Telluria mixta: one gene and its partner. The protein of the gene in region 2 binds, or shares a complex with, the protein of the main gene of each other region. Links are inferred from orthologs where the notes say so. Each region holds a gene or a part of one and is shown on either strand. Other genes may lie near its edges.

Region 1 (3,652 bases), 3.0 Mb from region 2 along the record:
GCGTCCTGCGTTCTCGACCGTGTGGGGTCGTCTTTCGTTGCCATGGGGATTCTCCTCAACGGTTGACCGGCATATTCCGATATGCCGTCAGGGTTTCATCCTACTCCCCGGTCATCCTGGCAGCATGTTAGGTAACGCACCGTCGGTCGTGTCCGCAACGTTCGCTGTCAAAAAAAACGCCGCCCAGTGGGCGGCGCTCATGAGAGGCGTATTGCTCAGTGCTGCGAGATGCTGCCGCGCCACGCGCCTGTTTCCTTGCCGCGCTTCTCGAGCATGTCCTTGAACTTCTGCAGGTTGCCGCGGGCTTCCAGGCGGACGGCGCCAAGGGCGTCGCCGATCTTCTCGATCGGGCCTTCCGGTTCGTAATCCATCTGCAGGGTGATGCGGGTGACGTCGTCCGAGATCTTATGGAAGGTCACCACGCCACCGTTCGGCACGCCGCTCGTGCTGCGCCAGGCGATGCGCTTGTCCGGGATCTGTTCCGTGATCTCGGCATCCCATTCCTTTTCCTCGCCGGCCACGTTGGCCTTCCAGTGCAGGCGCTTGTCGTCCAGCTGGCGGATTTCATGGACGCTGCCCATGAATTGCGGGAAGTCCTCGAACTGGGTCCATTGGTTGTAGGCGGTACGCACGGGAACGTTGACCTCGATGGTTTCGATGATCGACGAGCCCATGCCCGATTTATTGCCTTTGAGTTTTTTGGACAGCATCATGCCGCCGACGGCCAGCGCGGCGACCGTCACTACACGGTTCAGCATTTGTTACCTCCTTATGCTCTAGCTTCGCTTGCGTTACACAAAACCGGCCCACGCCCGCACAGGGGCTGGACCGCATCTGTCGTCAAAAGTACGTCAAAAGCGATCAACACGGCGCCCGCGAGCCTTGCGGAAACATTTGCAAAAGAATCTGCGTTTGTTGTGATACTGTATATATCATCAGTAAAAATCCCGCCGCGGCGATGCCGAGGGCGTCCCGACGTTTTATAATGCCCGCATGAATCTCCTCGACAATCTGAACCCCGAACAACTGGCGGCCGTCACGCTGCCGTCCCAGAGCGCCCTCATTCTCGCCGGCGCCGGGTCCGGCAAGACGCGGGTGCTGACCACCCGCATCGCCTGGCTGATCCAGACCGGGCAGGTGTCCCCGGCCGGCATCATGGCCGTGACGTTTACGAACAAGGCCGCGAAGGAGATGCTCACGCGCCTCTCGTCGATGCTGCCGGTAAACACGCGCGGCATGTGGATCGGCACGTTCCACGGCCTGTGCAACCGCCTGCTGCGCACGCACCACCGCGACGCCGCGCTGCCGCAGACGTTCCAGATCCTCGACTCGCAAGACCAGCTGTCGATGATCAAGCGCATGCTGAAAGCGCTGAACGTGGACGACGAGAAGTACCCGGCCAAGGACCTGATGTACTTCATCAACAACGCCAAGGACCGGGGCCAGCGCGCGGGCGACGTCGAGGCATACGACCACGTGCAGAAGCGCATGGCCGAGCTGTACGACGTGTACGACCAGCAATGCCAGCGCGAAGGCGTCGTCGATTTCGCCGAGCTGCTGCTGCGCGCTTATGAGCTGCTGCAGCGCAATCACCCGCTGCGCCAGCATTACCAGATGCGCTTCCGTCACATCCTCGTCGACGAGTTCCAGGACACCAACGACCTGCAATACAACCTGCTGAAACTGCTGGCCGGCCACGGCGAGCAGCGCGGCGGCGCGCTGTTCGCTGTCGGCGACGACGACCAAAGCATCTACGCGTTCCGCGGTGCGAACGTGGGCAACATGCAGGCATTCGAGCGCGACTTCGAAGTCAAGAACCTCATCAAGCTGGAGCAGAACTACCGCTCGCACGGCAACATCCTCGACAGCGCGAACCACCTCATCTCGAACAATGCGAAACGCCTCGGCAAGAACCTGCGCACGGACGCGGGACTGGGCGAGCCGGTGCGCATCTACGAAGCGTCGTCCGACCTGGAAGAGGCGCAGTGGATCATCGACGAAGCGAAGAGCCTGATGGCGGAAGGCGTGTCGAAAAGCGAGATCGCCGTGCTGTACCGTTCCAACGCGCAAAGCCGCGTGATCGAGCATGCGCTGTTCGCGGCCGGCCTGCCGTACACCGTGTACGGTGGCCTGCGCTACTTCCAGCGCGCCGAGGTCAAGCACGCCATCGCCTACCTGCAGTTGATGGACAATCCGCACAACGATTCCGCGTTCCTGCGCGTCGTGAATTTTCCGACGCGCGGCATCGGCGCCCGCTCGATCGAGCAATTGCAGATGGCGGCCGAATCGTACCGCGTGTCGCTGTACGCGGCCGTGCCTTACATGACGGGCAAGGCTGGCACGGCGCTCGGCAACTTCGTCAAGCTGATCGAGAGCGCGCGCTTCGAGACCCAGCAGCTGCCGCTGCCGGAAATGGTGCGCGTCGTGCTCGAGCGCAGCACGCTGCTCGCGCACTACGGTAACGAGAAAGAGGGCCAGGAACGCATCGAGAACTTGCAGCAGATGGTCGGTGCGGCCACGCAGTTCGTGCAGGAAGAAGGTTTCGGTACGCATGCGCCGGCTCACCTCGGCCCGCAGGCGGCCGCGGCGAGCGGCACGGCGATCGTGGACGGGGACGGCATCGACGTGCTCGACGCGGATGCGCCGCTGGCCACCGTGATGTCGCCGCTGTCCGCCTTCCTCGCGCACGCGTCGCTGGAAGCGGGCGACGCCCAGGCGCAGGCCGGGCAGGAAGCGATCCAGCTGATGACCGTGCACTCCGCGAAAGGCCTGGAATTCGACGCCGTATTCATCACGGGCCTGGAAGAGGGGCTGTTCCCGCACGAGAGCAGCGCGCGCGAGATGGATGGCGTCGACGAGGAACGCCGCCTGATGTACGTGGCGATCACGCGCGCGCGCCGGCGCCTGTACATGAGCTTTACCCAGCAGCGCATGCTGCATGGCCAGACGCGTTTCAACATGAAGTCGCGCTTCTTCGATGAGCTGCCGGAACACGCGCTGAAATGGCTGACGCCGCGCGTACAGACGAACTGGTTCGCCGGCCGCAAGTCGACGACGGCATGGGACGATGCTACGTTCCGCGAAGGCGGCAGCGATAACCACATCGCCAAGCAGATCGCGCAGAAGTCGACCAGCGGCAACGGCACCGGCTGGCGCATCGGCGAATCCGTGAGTCACGCGCGCTTCGGCGAAGGCGTGATCGTCAATATCGAGGGCGGCGCGGGCAGTGCGCGCGCGCAGATCAATTTTGGCGCGGCGGGGATGAAGGTGCTCGACCTGTCGGTGGCCAAGCTGGAGCGCATCGGCCGCTGAAGGTGAACGTCAAGCCGGCTGTGGCGCCTTGTCGGCCGGCTTGCCGAAGATGGTACGGTAGCCGGCATACATCGCGCACTGCAGCAGCAGCATGAACAGGAAGATCAGCCACATCAGCACGACGCGGCCCAGCGCCGCGTCGCCGAACACCAGCGCGGCCAGGATGCATATGCCGAAAAAGATGCCGAACCACGCCGCCAGCAGCACGAGGAACGGGCGTGCCGTGCGGATGACGGCAAAGAAGCTGTAGAACGTGGCCTTGCCCGGCCCCATGTGCTTCCAGTAGGTGAGCGGGGCGGCGAAGCACAGCGTCACCAGCACGGCCACGTCCAGCAAGAAG
Region 2 (7,583 bases):
GGCCCCGTACGCGCACCTGCCGCCCGTGACAGCCACGCCGTCGGCCGCCGCCGCCGTGAACGCCGCAAAGCACGCCCGGCCGCACATGTCGCTCAGCTTCATGGCCTACCCCGGCAACGGCTTCGCGACGCCGCGCCACTTCATCGCCTTCATGCAGGGCGACACGGCCGTGACATCGAAACTGCTGGACATCGTGATGATCGACGCGGTCACGCACGACGTCGTCGCGACGGGCAGCATGCCGTGGACGGTGTCCGCGCTGATGCTGTCGCAACCGCTGCACTTCGGCGACTACGGCGGCCTGGCGCTGAAGCTGCTGTGGCTGCTGCTAGACGTGCTCAGCATCGTCGTGCTGTGGAGCGGGCTCGTGCTGTGGTGGAAGCGGCGCGGGGCGTAAACGACGAAGGGGCATCGATCGCTCGATGCCCCTTCAGAAATTCTGGCTCCCCGACCTGGACTCGAACCAGGGACCTGCGGATTAACAGTCCGTCGCTCTACCGACTGAGCTATCAGGGAATAGGTGTTGGTATTATAGCCGCTCACCAACGGCTTGCACAGGTTGGACGCAACCGTGCGGAAACTTGGCTCCCCGACCTGGACTCGAACCAGGGACCTGCGGATTAACAGTCCGTCGCTCTACCGACTGAGCTATCAGGGAATTGGTGGGGGCTTGAATAGCCTGCTGCGCGTTGCATTTCCGGTCTGCGATGCTCGCCGTACCGTAAGTACGGCTGCGCTTCTCGACCGGAACTGCTGCCGCTCGCGACGGCTCTTCAATGCCCCTGATACGCTAACAATGATTGCTTAGCGGAAGGCCGAGATTTTAGAGAACTTTTGCGATGGCGTCAACGACGCGATCGATGTTCTTCGAGTTCAGCGCGGCCACGCAGATGCGGCCGGTGTCCACGGCGTAGATCGATTCGGCGCGCAGCTTCTCGACCTGGTCCTTCGTCAGGCCCGAGTACGAGAACATGCCGACCTGCTCGCGCACGAAGGCGAAGTCCGAATTCGGTGCCTTTTCGGCCAGCTTCTTGACCAGCTCGTCGCGCATCTGCTTGATGCGGACGCGCATGCCGGCCAGCTCGTCTTCCCACAGTTGACGCAGTTCCGGCGTCGACAGGACGGTCGCGACGACCTTGCCGCCGTGCGTCGGCGGGTTCGAGTAGTTCGTGCGGACGATACGCTTCAGCTGCGACAGCAGGCGGGCCGCCTCTTCCGCGGTCGATGCGACGACGGACAGTGCGCCCACGCGCTCGCCGTACAGCGAGAACGACTTCGAGAACGAGTTCGACACCAGCAGCGGGCCGGCGGTGTCGGTGAAGCGGCGGACGACGGCGCCGTCTTCCGCGATGCCGTCGCCGAAGCCCTGGTAGGCCATGTCGAGGAACGGGATCAGGTTGTTTTCACGCACGACCTGGATCACCTGGCCCCACTGGTCGGCATTCAGTTCGGCGCCGGTCGGGTTGTGGCAGCAGGCGTGCAGGACGACGATGGCGCCTTCCGGCATCGCTTTCAGCGCGGCCAGCATGCCTTCGAAGTTGACGCCGTGCGTGGCCGCGTCGTAGTAGGCGTAGTTGTTGACGGTAAAGCCGGCGCTTTCGAACAGCGCGCGGTGGTTTTCCCAGCTCGGGTCGCTGATGTAGACTTGCGAATCCGGCGAGAAGCGCTTCAGGAAGTCGGCGCCGATTTTCAGCGCGCCGGTGCCGCCCAGGGCTTGCACCGTGACTGCACGTTTCTCTTGAATTACGGCGCTGTCGGCACCAAATACGAGTTCTTGTACAGCTTTGTCGTACGCACCCAGGCCTTCGATCGGCAGGTAGGTACGCGGCGTCGGTTGTTCCATCAACTTCGCTTCCGCTTTCTGAACGCATTCCAGCAGCGGCACTTTCCCGTTGTCATCGTAGTAGACGCCCACGCCCAGATTGATCTTGGCGGGGTTGGTATCTGCGTTGAAGGCCTCGGTGATGCCGAGGATCGGGTCGCGGGGAGCCATGGCGATGGCGCTGAAGATGCTGGCAGAAGCTGGGGAATTCATCGTGATAAACTTGGTTTGTCGGCTGGGTTCGCAGCGGTTGTATAGATAGGCGGTCTGGACGATGCCAGATCGCAGGCGGATTCTCATTCTAGCAAAGGTCTGATCCAATGGCAGATTTATCGGTTGCAAATTCACCAGCACCCACGGTCATCACGTTCCCGGATTCCCCGTTCAAGCTGCACCAGCCCTTCCCGCCCGCGGGCGACCAGCCCACGGCGATCGAAGGCCTGGTGGAAGGCATCGATGACGGCCTGATGTACCAGACGCTGCTCGGCGTGACCGGTTCCGGCAAGACTTATACGATGGCCAACGTGATCGCCCGCGCAGGCCGTCCGGCGATCGTGTTCGCCCCGAACAAGACCCTCGCGGCCCAGCTGTACGCGGAGTTCCGCGAGTTCTTCCCGCAGAATGCCGTCGAGTACTTCGTCTCGTACTACGACTATTACCAGCCGGAAGCGTACGTCCCGCAGCGCGACCTGTTCATCGAAAAGGACTCGTCGATCAACGAGCACATCGAGCAGATGCGTCTGTCGTGCACGAAGTCGCTGATGGAGCGGCGCGACGTCGTCATCGTCGCAACCGTGTCGGCCATCTACGGTATCGGTAATCCGAACGAGTATCACAAGATGATTCTCACGTTGCGCACGGGCGACAAGGTCGCGCAGCGCGACGTCATTGCGCGCCTGATCCAGATGCAGTACACGCGCAACGAAATGGACTTCGCGCGCGGCACGTTCCGCGTGCGCGGCGACACGATCGACATCTTCCCGGCCGAACACGCCGAGCTCGCGATCCGCGTCGAGATGTTCGACGACGAGATCGAATCGCTGCAACTGTTCGACCCGCTGACCGGCAAAGTGCGTCAAAAAATTCCGCGCTTCACCGTGTACCCGGGCTCGCACTACGTCACCGGCCGCGCGACCGTGCTGAAGGCCGTCGACTCCATCAAGGCCGAGCTGCGCGACCGCCTGGAGGAATTCCGCCAGCAGGGCAAGCTGCTGGAAGAGCAACGCCTCGAGCAGCGCACCCGCTTCGACCTCGAGATGCTGGCCGAAGTCGGTTTTACCAAGGGCATCGAGAACTACTCGCGCCACCTGTCAGGCTCGATGCCGGGCGAACCGCCGCCCACCTTGATCGACTACCTGCCGAAAGACGCGCTGATGTTCATGGACGAGTCGCACGTGATGATCGGCCAGTTGAACGCGATGTACAACGGCGACCGTTCGCGCAAGGTGAACCTCGTCGACTACGGCTTCCGCCTGCCCTCCGCGCTCGACAATCGCCCTTTGAAATTCTCGGAATTCGAGAACAAGATGCGCCAGTGCATCTTCGTGTCCGCGACGCCGGCCGACTACGAAAAGGAAAAAGCCGACAACGTCGTCGAGCAGGTCGTGCGTCCGACGGGCCTCGTCGACCCGCAGGTCATCGTCAAACCCGCGCGTTCGCAGGTGGACGACCTGATGGGCGAGATCACGGACCGCATCAAGAAGGACGAGCGCGTGCTGGTCACGACGCTGACCAAGCGCATGGCCGAGCAGCTGACGGAATACCTGTCCGACCACGGCATCAAGGTGCGCTACCTGCACAGCGACATCGACACGGTGGAGCGCGTGGAAATCCTGCGCGACCTGCGCCTGGGCACGTTCGACGTCGTCGTCGGCATCAACCTGCTGCGCGAGGGTCTCGACCTGCCGGAAGTGTCGCTCGTGGCCGTGCTGGACGCCGACAAGGAAGGCTTCCTGCGTTCGGAACGCTCGCTGATCCAGACCATCGGCCGCGCGGCACGTAACCTGAACGGCGTGGCGATCCTGTACGCGGACCAGATCACGGATTCGATGAAGCGCGCGATCGACGAAACGGAACGCCGCCGCGCCAAGCAGATCGCGTTCAACGAGGCGAACGGCATCACTCCGAAGGGCGTGCAGAAGAAGATCAAGGAAATGATCGACGGCGTCTACAGCGCGGCCGCGCAGAAGGCCATGCTGAACGACGTCGGCTTGTCGGAAGACGCCGCCAAGGTCGAGGGCATGAGCGAGAAGCAGATTTCGAAAGAGATCAAGCGCCTCGAAAAGCTCATGGTCGACCACGCCAAGAACCTCGAGTTCGAGAAGGCGGCCCAGGTGCGCGATCAACTGCATGTCCTCAAGCAGCAGGCGTTCGGGGCGCCGGGGGCGGACAACGTGGTGTCGATTCTCGGCAAGTAAGCATCAAGCGAAACGGCTCTTCGGAGCCGTTTTTCCTGCCTTCGCTTCGGACTCGGGGCTTAACTCGTGCGAATCACTTCGGTATTTCTCTTGCTTGTCCTCGCTTCGACTGACCTTACCCTCACGCATGCGGCTGAACAGGTCGACAAACAGCAGCTAAAAGAATCCGAATCCGTGGCGGGATATCAGCCAGCTAATGGCGTTGTTCCTGATCCGGCAACAGCTGTTGCCATAGCCGTCGCCGTGTGGGAGCCAATATATGGCAAGAAGAATGTCGCTGAAGAAGCCCCTTATCGGGCAACGCTAAAGGACGGCCGTTGGACCGTGACTGGTACGCTTCCGAAAGGAAGGGTTGGTGGGACAGCGACTGCAGTGATCGATAAGATGAACGGGCGAATCATCACGATTTTTCACACGAAGTAAAGTTGCGTCGAACTTCACTGTTCATCCGCACCGCCCAACCGTTCAGCGCAATAATCGATAAACGCCCGCAGCTTCGCAGGCAAATGCCGCCGCGTCGGATAGTAGAGATGAAACCCCGGCTGTGTCGACCAACACGCCGGCAACACGGGCACGAGCCGGCCCGCGGCAAGGTCGCTTTCGACCTGCCGGCGAAAGACGTGGGCGATACCGATCCCGTCGCGCGCCGCGCCCGCCATCGACGCGCTGTTCGTCAGGATCAGCCGCCCGTCGACCTCCGCGTCGACGAGGTTGCTATCCCGCATGAGCTCCCACCGGTAGATCGCATTGTTCTTGCGGAACCGATAGCGGATGCAATCTTGCTGCTGCAGTTCCTCGATCGTGCGCGGCAGCCCGCGCCGCGCCACATAGTCCGGCGACGCCACCATGCACAACTGCTCCTGCCGCGTGAGCGGCACGGCCACCATGTCGAGCTGGACGGATTCGCCGAGGCGCACGCCGGCATCGAAGCCGCCCGCGACGATGTCCACGAAGCCCTCGTCGAAGCCGAGTTCGACCTTGATGCCGGGATGGCTTGCGAGAAAACCGGGCAGCAACGGACGCAGCCAGACGGCGTACACGATGTTCGCCATGTTCAGCCGCAAGATGCCGCTGGGTCCGCTGCGGAACGCGTCCAGCTCGGCCGCCGCCTGCGTGAGCTCGGCGACAGCAGGACCCACGCGTGCGAGAAATTGTTCCCCCGCTTCCGTCAGGCTCACGCTGCGCGTCGTCCGGTTCAACAGGCGCACGCCCAGCCGTTCCTCCAGTTGCCGCACCGTCTGGCTCACCGCCGACGGCGTTACCTCCAGCAACGCGGCCGCGGCCGTGAAATTGCCCTGCTTCGCCACAGTGGCAAAGGCCAGCAGGCCGTCCAGTTGCGTCAGTTTCATTATGAAGTCGAGCTTAATAAGGAATGAAGATTATGCATGTTTTTCTTCCTTATCGAGCCGGCTATTCTGTCGTTCATTCACTCACGAACAAGGAGAACGACCATGAATCAGCCCATCTACTACACCCTCGGCCGCACGGGCCTGCGCGTCAGCCGTTTGTCGCTGGGCGCGATGACGTTTGGAACGGAATGGGGCTGGGGTTCCGACAAGGCAGCGGCCGAGACCGTCTTCGATCTCTATCGCGACCACGGTGGCAACTTCATCGACACGGCGGATGTGTACACGAACGGCACGAGCGAAACGTGGCTGGGCGAATTCATCAAGGCCAGCGGCTCGCGCGACGAACTCGTGCTGGCCAGCAAATACACGTTCAACCTGGCGGCCGCGAATCCGAACGGCGGCGGCAACGGCCGCAAGAACCTGCTGCGTGCCGTCGAAGGCTCGCTCAAGCGCCTGCAGACGGATTACCTCGACGTGTTCTACGTCCACGCCTGGGACCAGCTGACGCCCGTCGAAGAAGTGATGCGCACCCTGGACGATCTGGTCCGCGCCGGCAAGATCCGCCACATCGGCCTGTCGGACGTACCAGCCTGGTACGCGGCGCGCGCCCAGACCCTGGCGGAATGGCGCGGCTATGAACCGGTGTCGGCGCTGCAGCTGCAGTATTCGCTCGTCGAGCGCAACATCGAACACGAATACACGCGCCTGGCCACCGAGCTCGGCATGGGCATCACCGTGTGGAGCCCGCTGGCGAGCGGTCTGCTGGCCGGGCGGTACAAGCGCGACGCCGCCACCGACGGCCGTCTCGCCGCGATGCAGGGCAACGGCAATCCGGCCTTCCAGCACCTCACGGAGCGCAATTTCCAGATCGTCGATGAACTGGAAAAAGTGGCCGACGAGATCGGCCGGCCGATGGCACAGGTGGCCCTGAACTGGGTGGCAAACCGTCCGGGCGTGGCCAGCGTGATCGTGGGCGCGTCGCGGCCGGAGCAATTAAAAACGAATCTCGGGGCGCTGGACTTCGAGCTCCCCGCCGAGCTCGCCCACCGCCTGGATGAGGCCAGCAAGCCCGTGACGCCGTTCCCCTACTACTTCTTCACGAATGCGATGCAGGGCATGATGTACGGCGGCGCCCGGGTTGGCGACAAGCCGACGGGTTATCGGGCGCCGGTGCTCGTCGAGGGCTCGGGAAGCGGGGTCGAGTAATGTCGGCCAATGGCGAAACGCCGGCGTATCCGGCCTGACGTGTCCAGCTCTACGCCCTGCCCGCCAACCATCGTCTTGCCGTGGCAGTCCGTATCGATACAGCGCGCGACGCAACCGGTACAGGCCTGAGCCGTCCCGTCCGCGAACGCTTCGCAATGGTCGAATTGCGCGGGCACGATGATGTCGAACGTCGCCCCGATGAAGTAGCCGCAGCGGCGTCCGGCAGACGTGAACCGTTCGATGCCGTCGGGATTGGGCATGTCGAAGTCACCTGTGTAGGCAATGTTCGGCACGATCACGCGGCCGTGCACGTCGACGGCGACGAGTTCGCGCGTTTCCGCGATCAGGATGGTGGTCGGGGCCGACCGGAGCCGATTGACGAAGCGGGCCTCCACCTTCCGGGCGGCGCCCGTCGTTTGAAAGCATCGCGTCGACCATTCGGCGTTCCGGTCGGTCCGCGGGCAGAGGTCCGCCGCGGCGCCATGTGTCGCACAGCACAGGAGCAACGCGGCAAGGCGTCGCGACGGCATGCCGGCCTTCACATCAATCCGCCTCCACAACGGCCTTGCGCCGCCGCACCCCGACCATCCCGGCCAGACCGAGCGCCACCAGCGCCAGACTCACCGGCTCCGGAATATCGGAAACGGCACGCCCCGTGAACCCGGCACCGTCGACGAGGAACGTGCCGCCCAGGCGCAGGTCATAGGTCCCGCTCGTGATCCAGCCCGCGCCCCTGGCCAGTTCGCTCGCCAGGCTCAGGCTCAGCGCGTCGATCGGCGTGAACAGGTC

Evidence for each region. The genes of interacting proteins can lie anywhere in the genome.
Region 1: the proteins of uvrB (region 2) and P0M04_RS04175 are in contact, whole or in part, in a crystal structure (PDB 7EGT), measured with the Thermus thermophilus proteins. The link is inferred for Telluria mixta from one-to-one orthologs. Residues at the interface, in WP_096411307.1 of Thermus thermophilus: Glu23, Leu25, Arg26, Asp27, Gly28, Glu29, Arg30, Phe31, Arg55, Glu326, Asp327, Phe328, Glu379, Ser382, Gln383, His398, Gly400, Arg401; in WP_096412145.1 of Thermus thermophilus: His654, Arg656, Phe657, Gln666, Asp668, Glu669, Lys680, Arg681, Leu682, Ser683, Lys685, Tyr686, Ala687.

What each region holds. Positions count from the first base shown.
Region 1 is NZ_CP119520.1:935,257-938,908, reverse strand. The notes cover bases 674-3,652. They hold P0M04_RS04175 (UvrD-helicase domain-containing protein), read left to right. Parts: upstream 674-993; coding sequence 994-3,312; downstream 3,313-3,652. Other genes in these bases: P0M04_RS04170 (BPSS1780 family membrane protein), read right to left, coding at 3,322-3,652; P0M04_RS04180 (SRPBCC family protein), read right to left, coding at 674-758. In the rest of the region: P0M04_RS04185 (hemerythrin domain-containing protein), read right to left, coding at 1-44; more of P0M04_RS04180, read right to left, coding at 216-673. UniProt on the Escherichia coli protein: A helicase with DNA-dependent ATPase activity. Unwinds DNA duplexes with 3'-5' polarity. Translocates on single-stranded DNA with 3'-5' polarity. Initiates unwinding more efficiently from a nicked substrate than double-stranded DNA.
Region 2 is NZ_CP119520.1:3,969,259-3,976,841, reverse strand. Bases 1,728-4,690 are described here. They hold uvrB (excinuclease ABC subunit UvrB), read left to right. Parts: upstream 1,728-2,142; coding sequence 2,143-4,239; downstream 4,240-4,690. Other genes in these bases: P0M04_RS17610 (LysR family transcriptional regulator), read right to left, coding at 4,677-4,690; P0M04_RS17615 (NTF2 fold immunity protein), read left to right, coding at 4,306-4,662; P0M04_RS17625 (amino acid aminotransferase), read right to left, coding at 1,728-2,035. Outside these bases: P0M04_RS17640 (PepSY-associated TM helix domain-containing protein), read left to right, coding at 1-397; more of P0M04_RS17625, read right to left, coding at 824-1,727; more of P0M04_RS17610, read right to left, coding at 4,691-5,588; P0M04_RS17605 (aldo/keto reductase), read left to right, coding at 5,691-6,794; P0M04_RS17600 (hypothetical protein), read right to left, coding at 6,746-7,324; P0M04_RS17595 (PEP-CTERM sorting domain-containing protein), read right to left, coding at 7,338-7,583. UniProt on the Escherichia coli protein: The UvrABC repair system catalyzes the recognition and processing of DNA lesions. A damage recognition complex composed of 2 UvrA and 2 UvrB subunits scans DNA for abnormalities.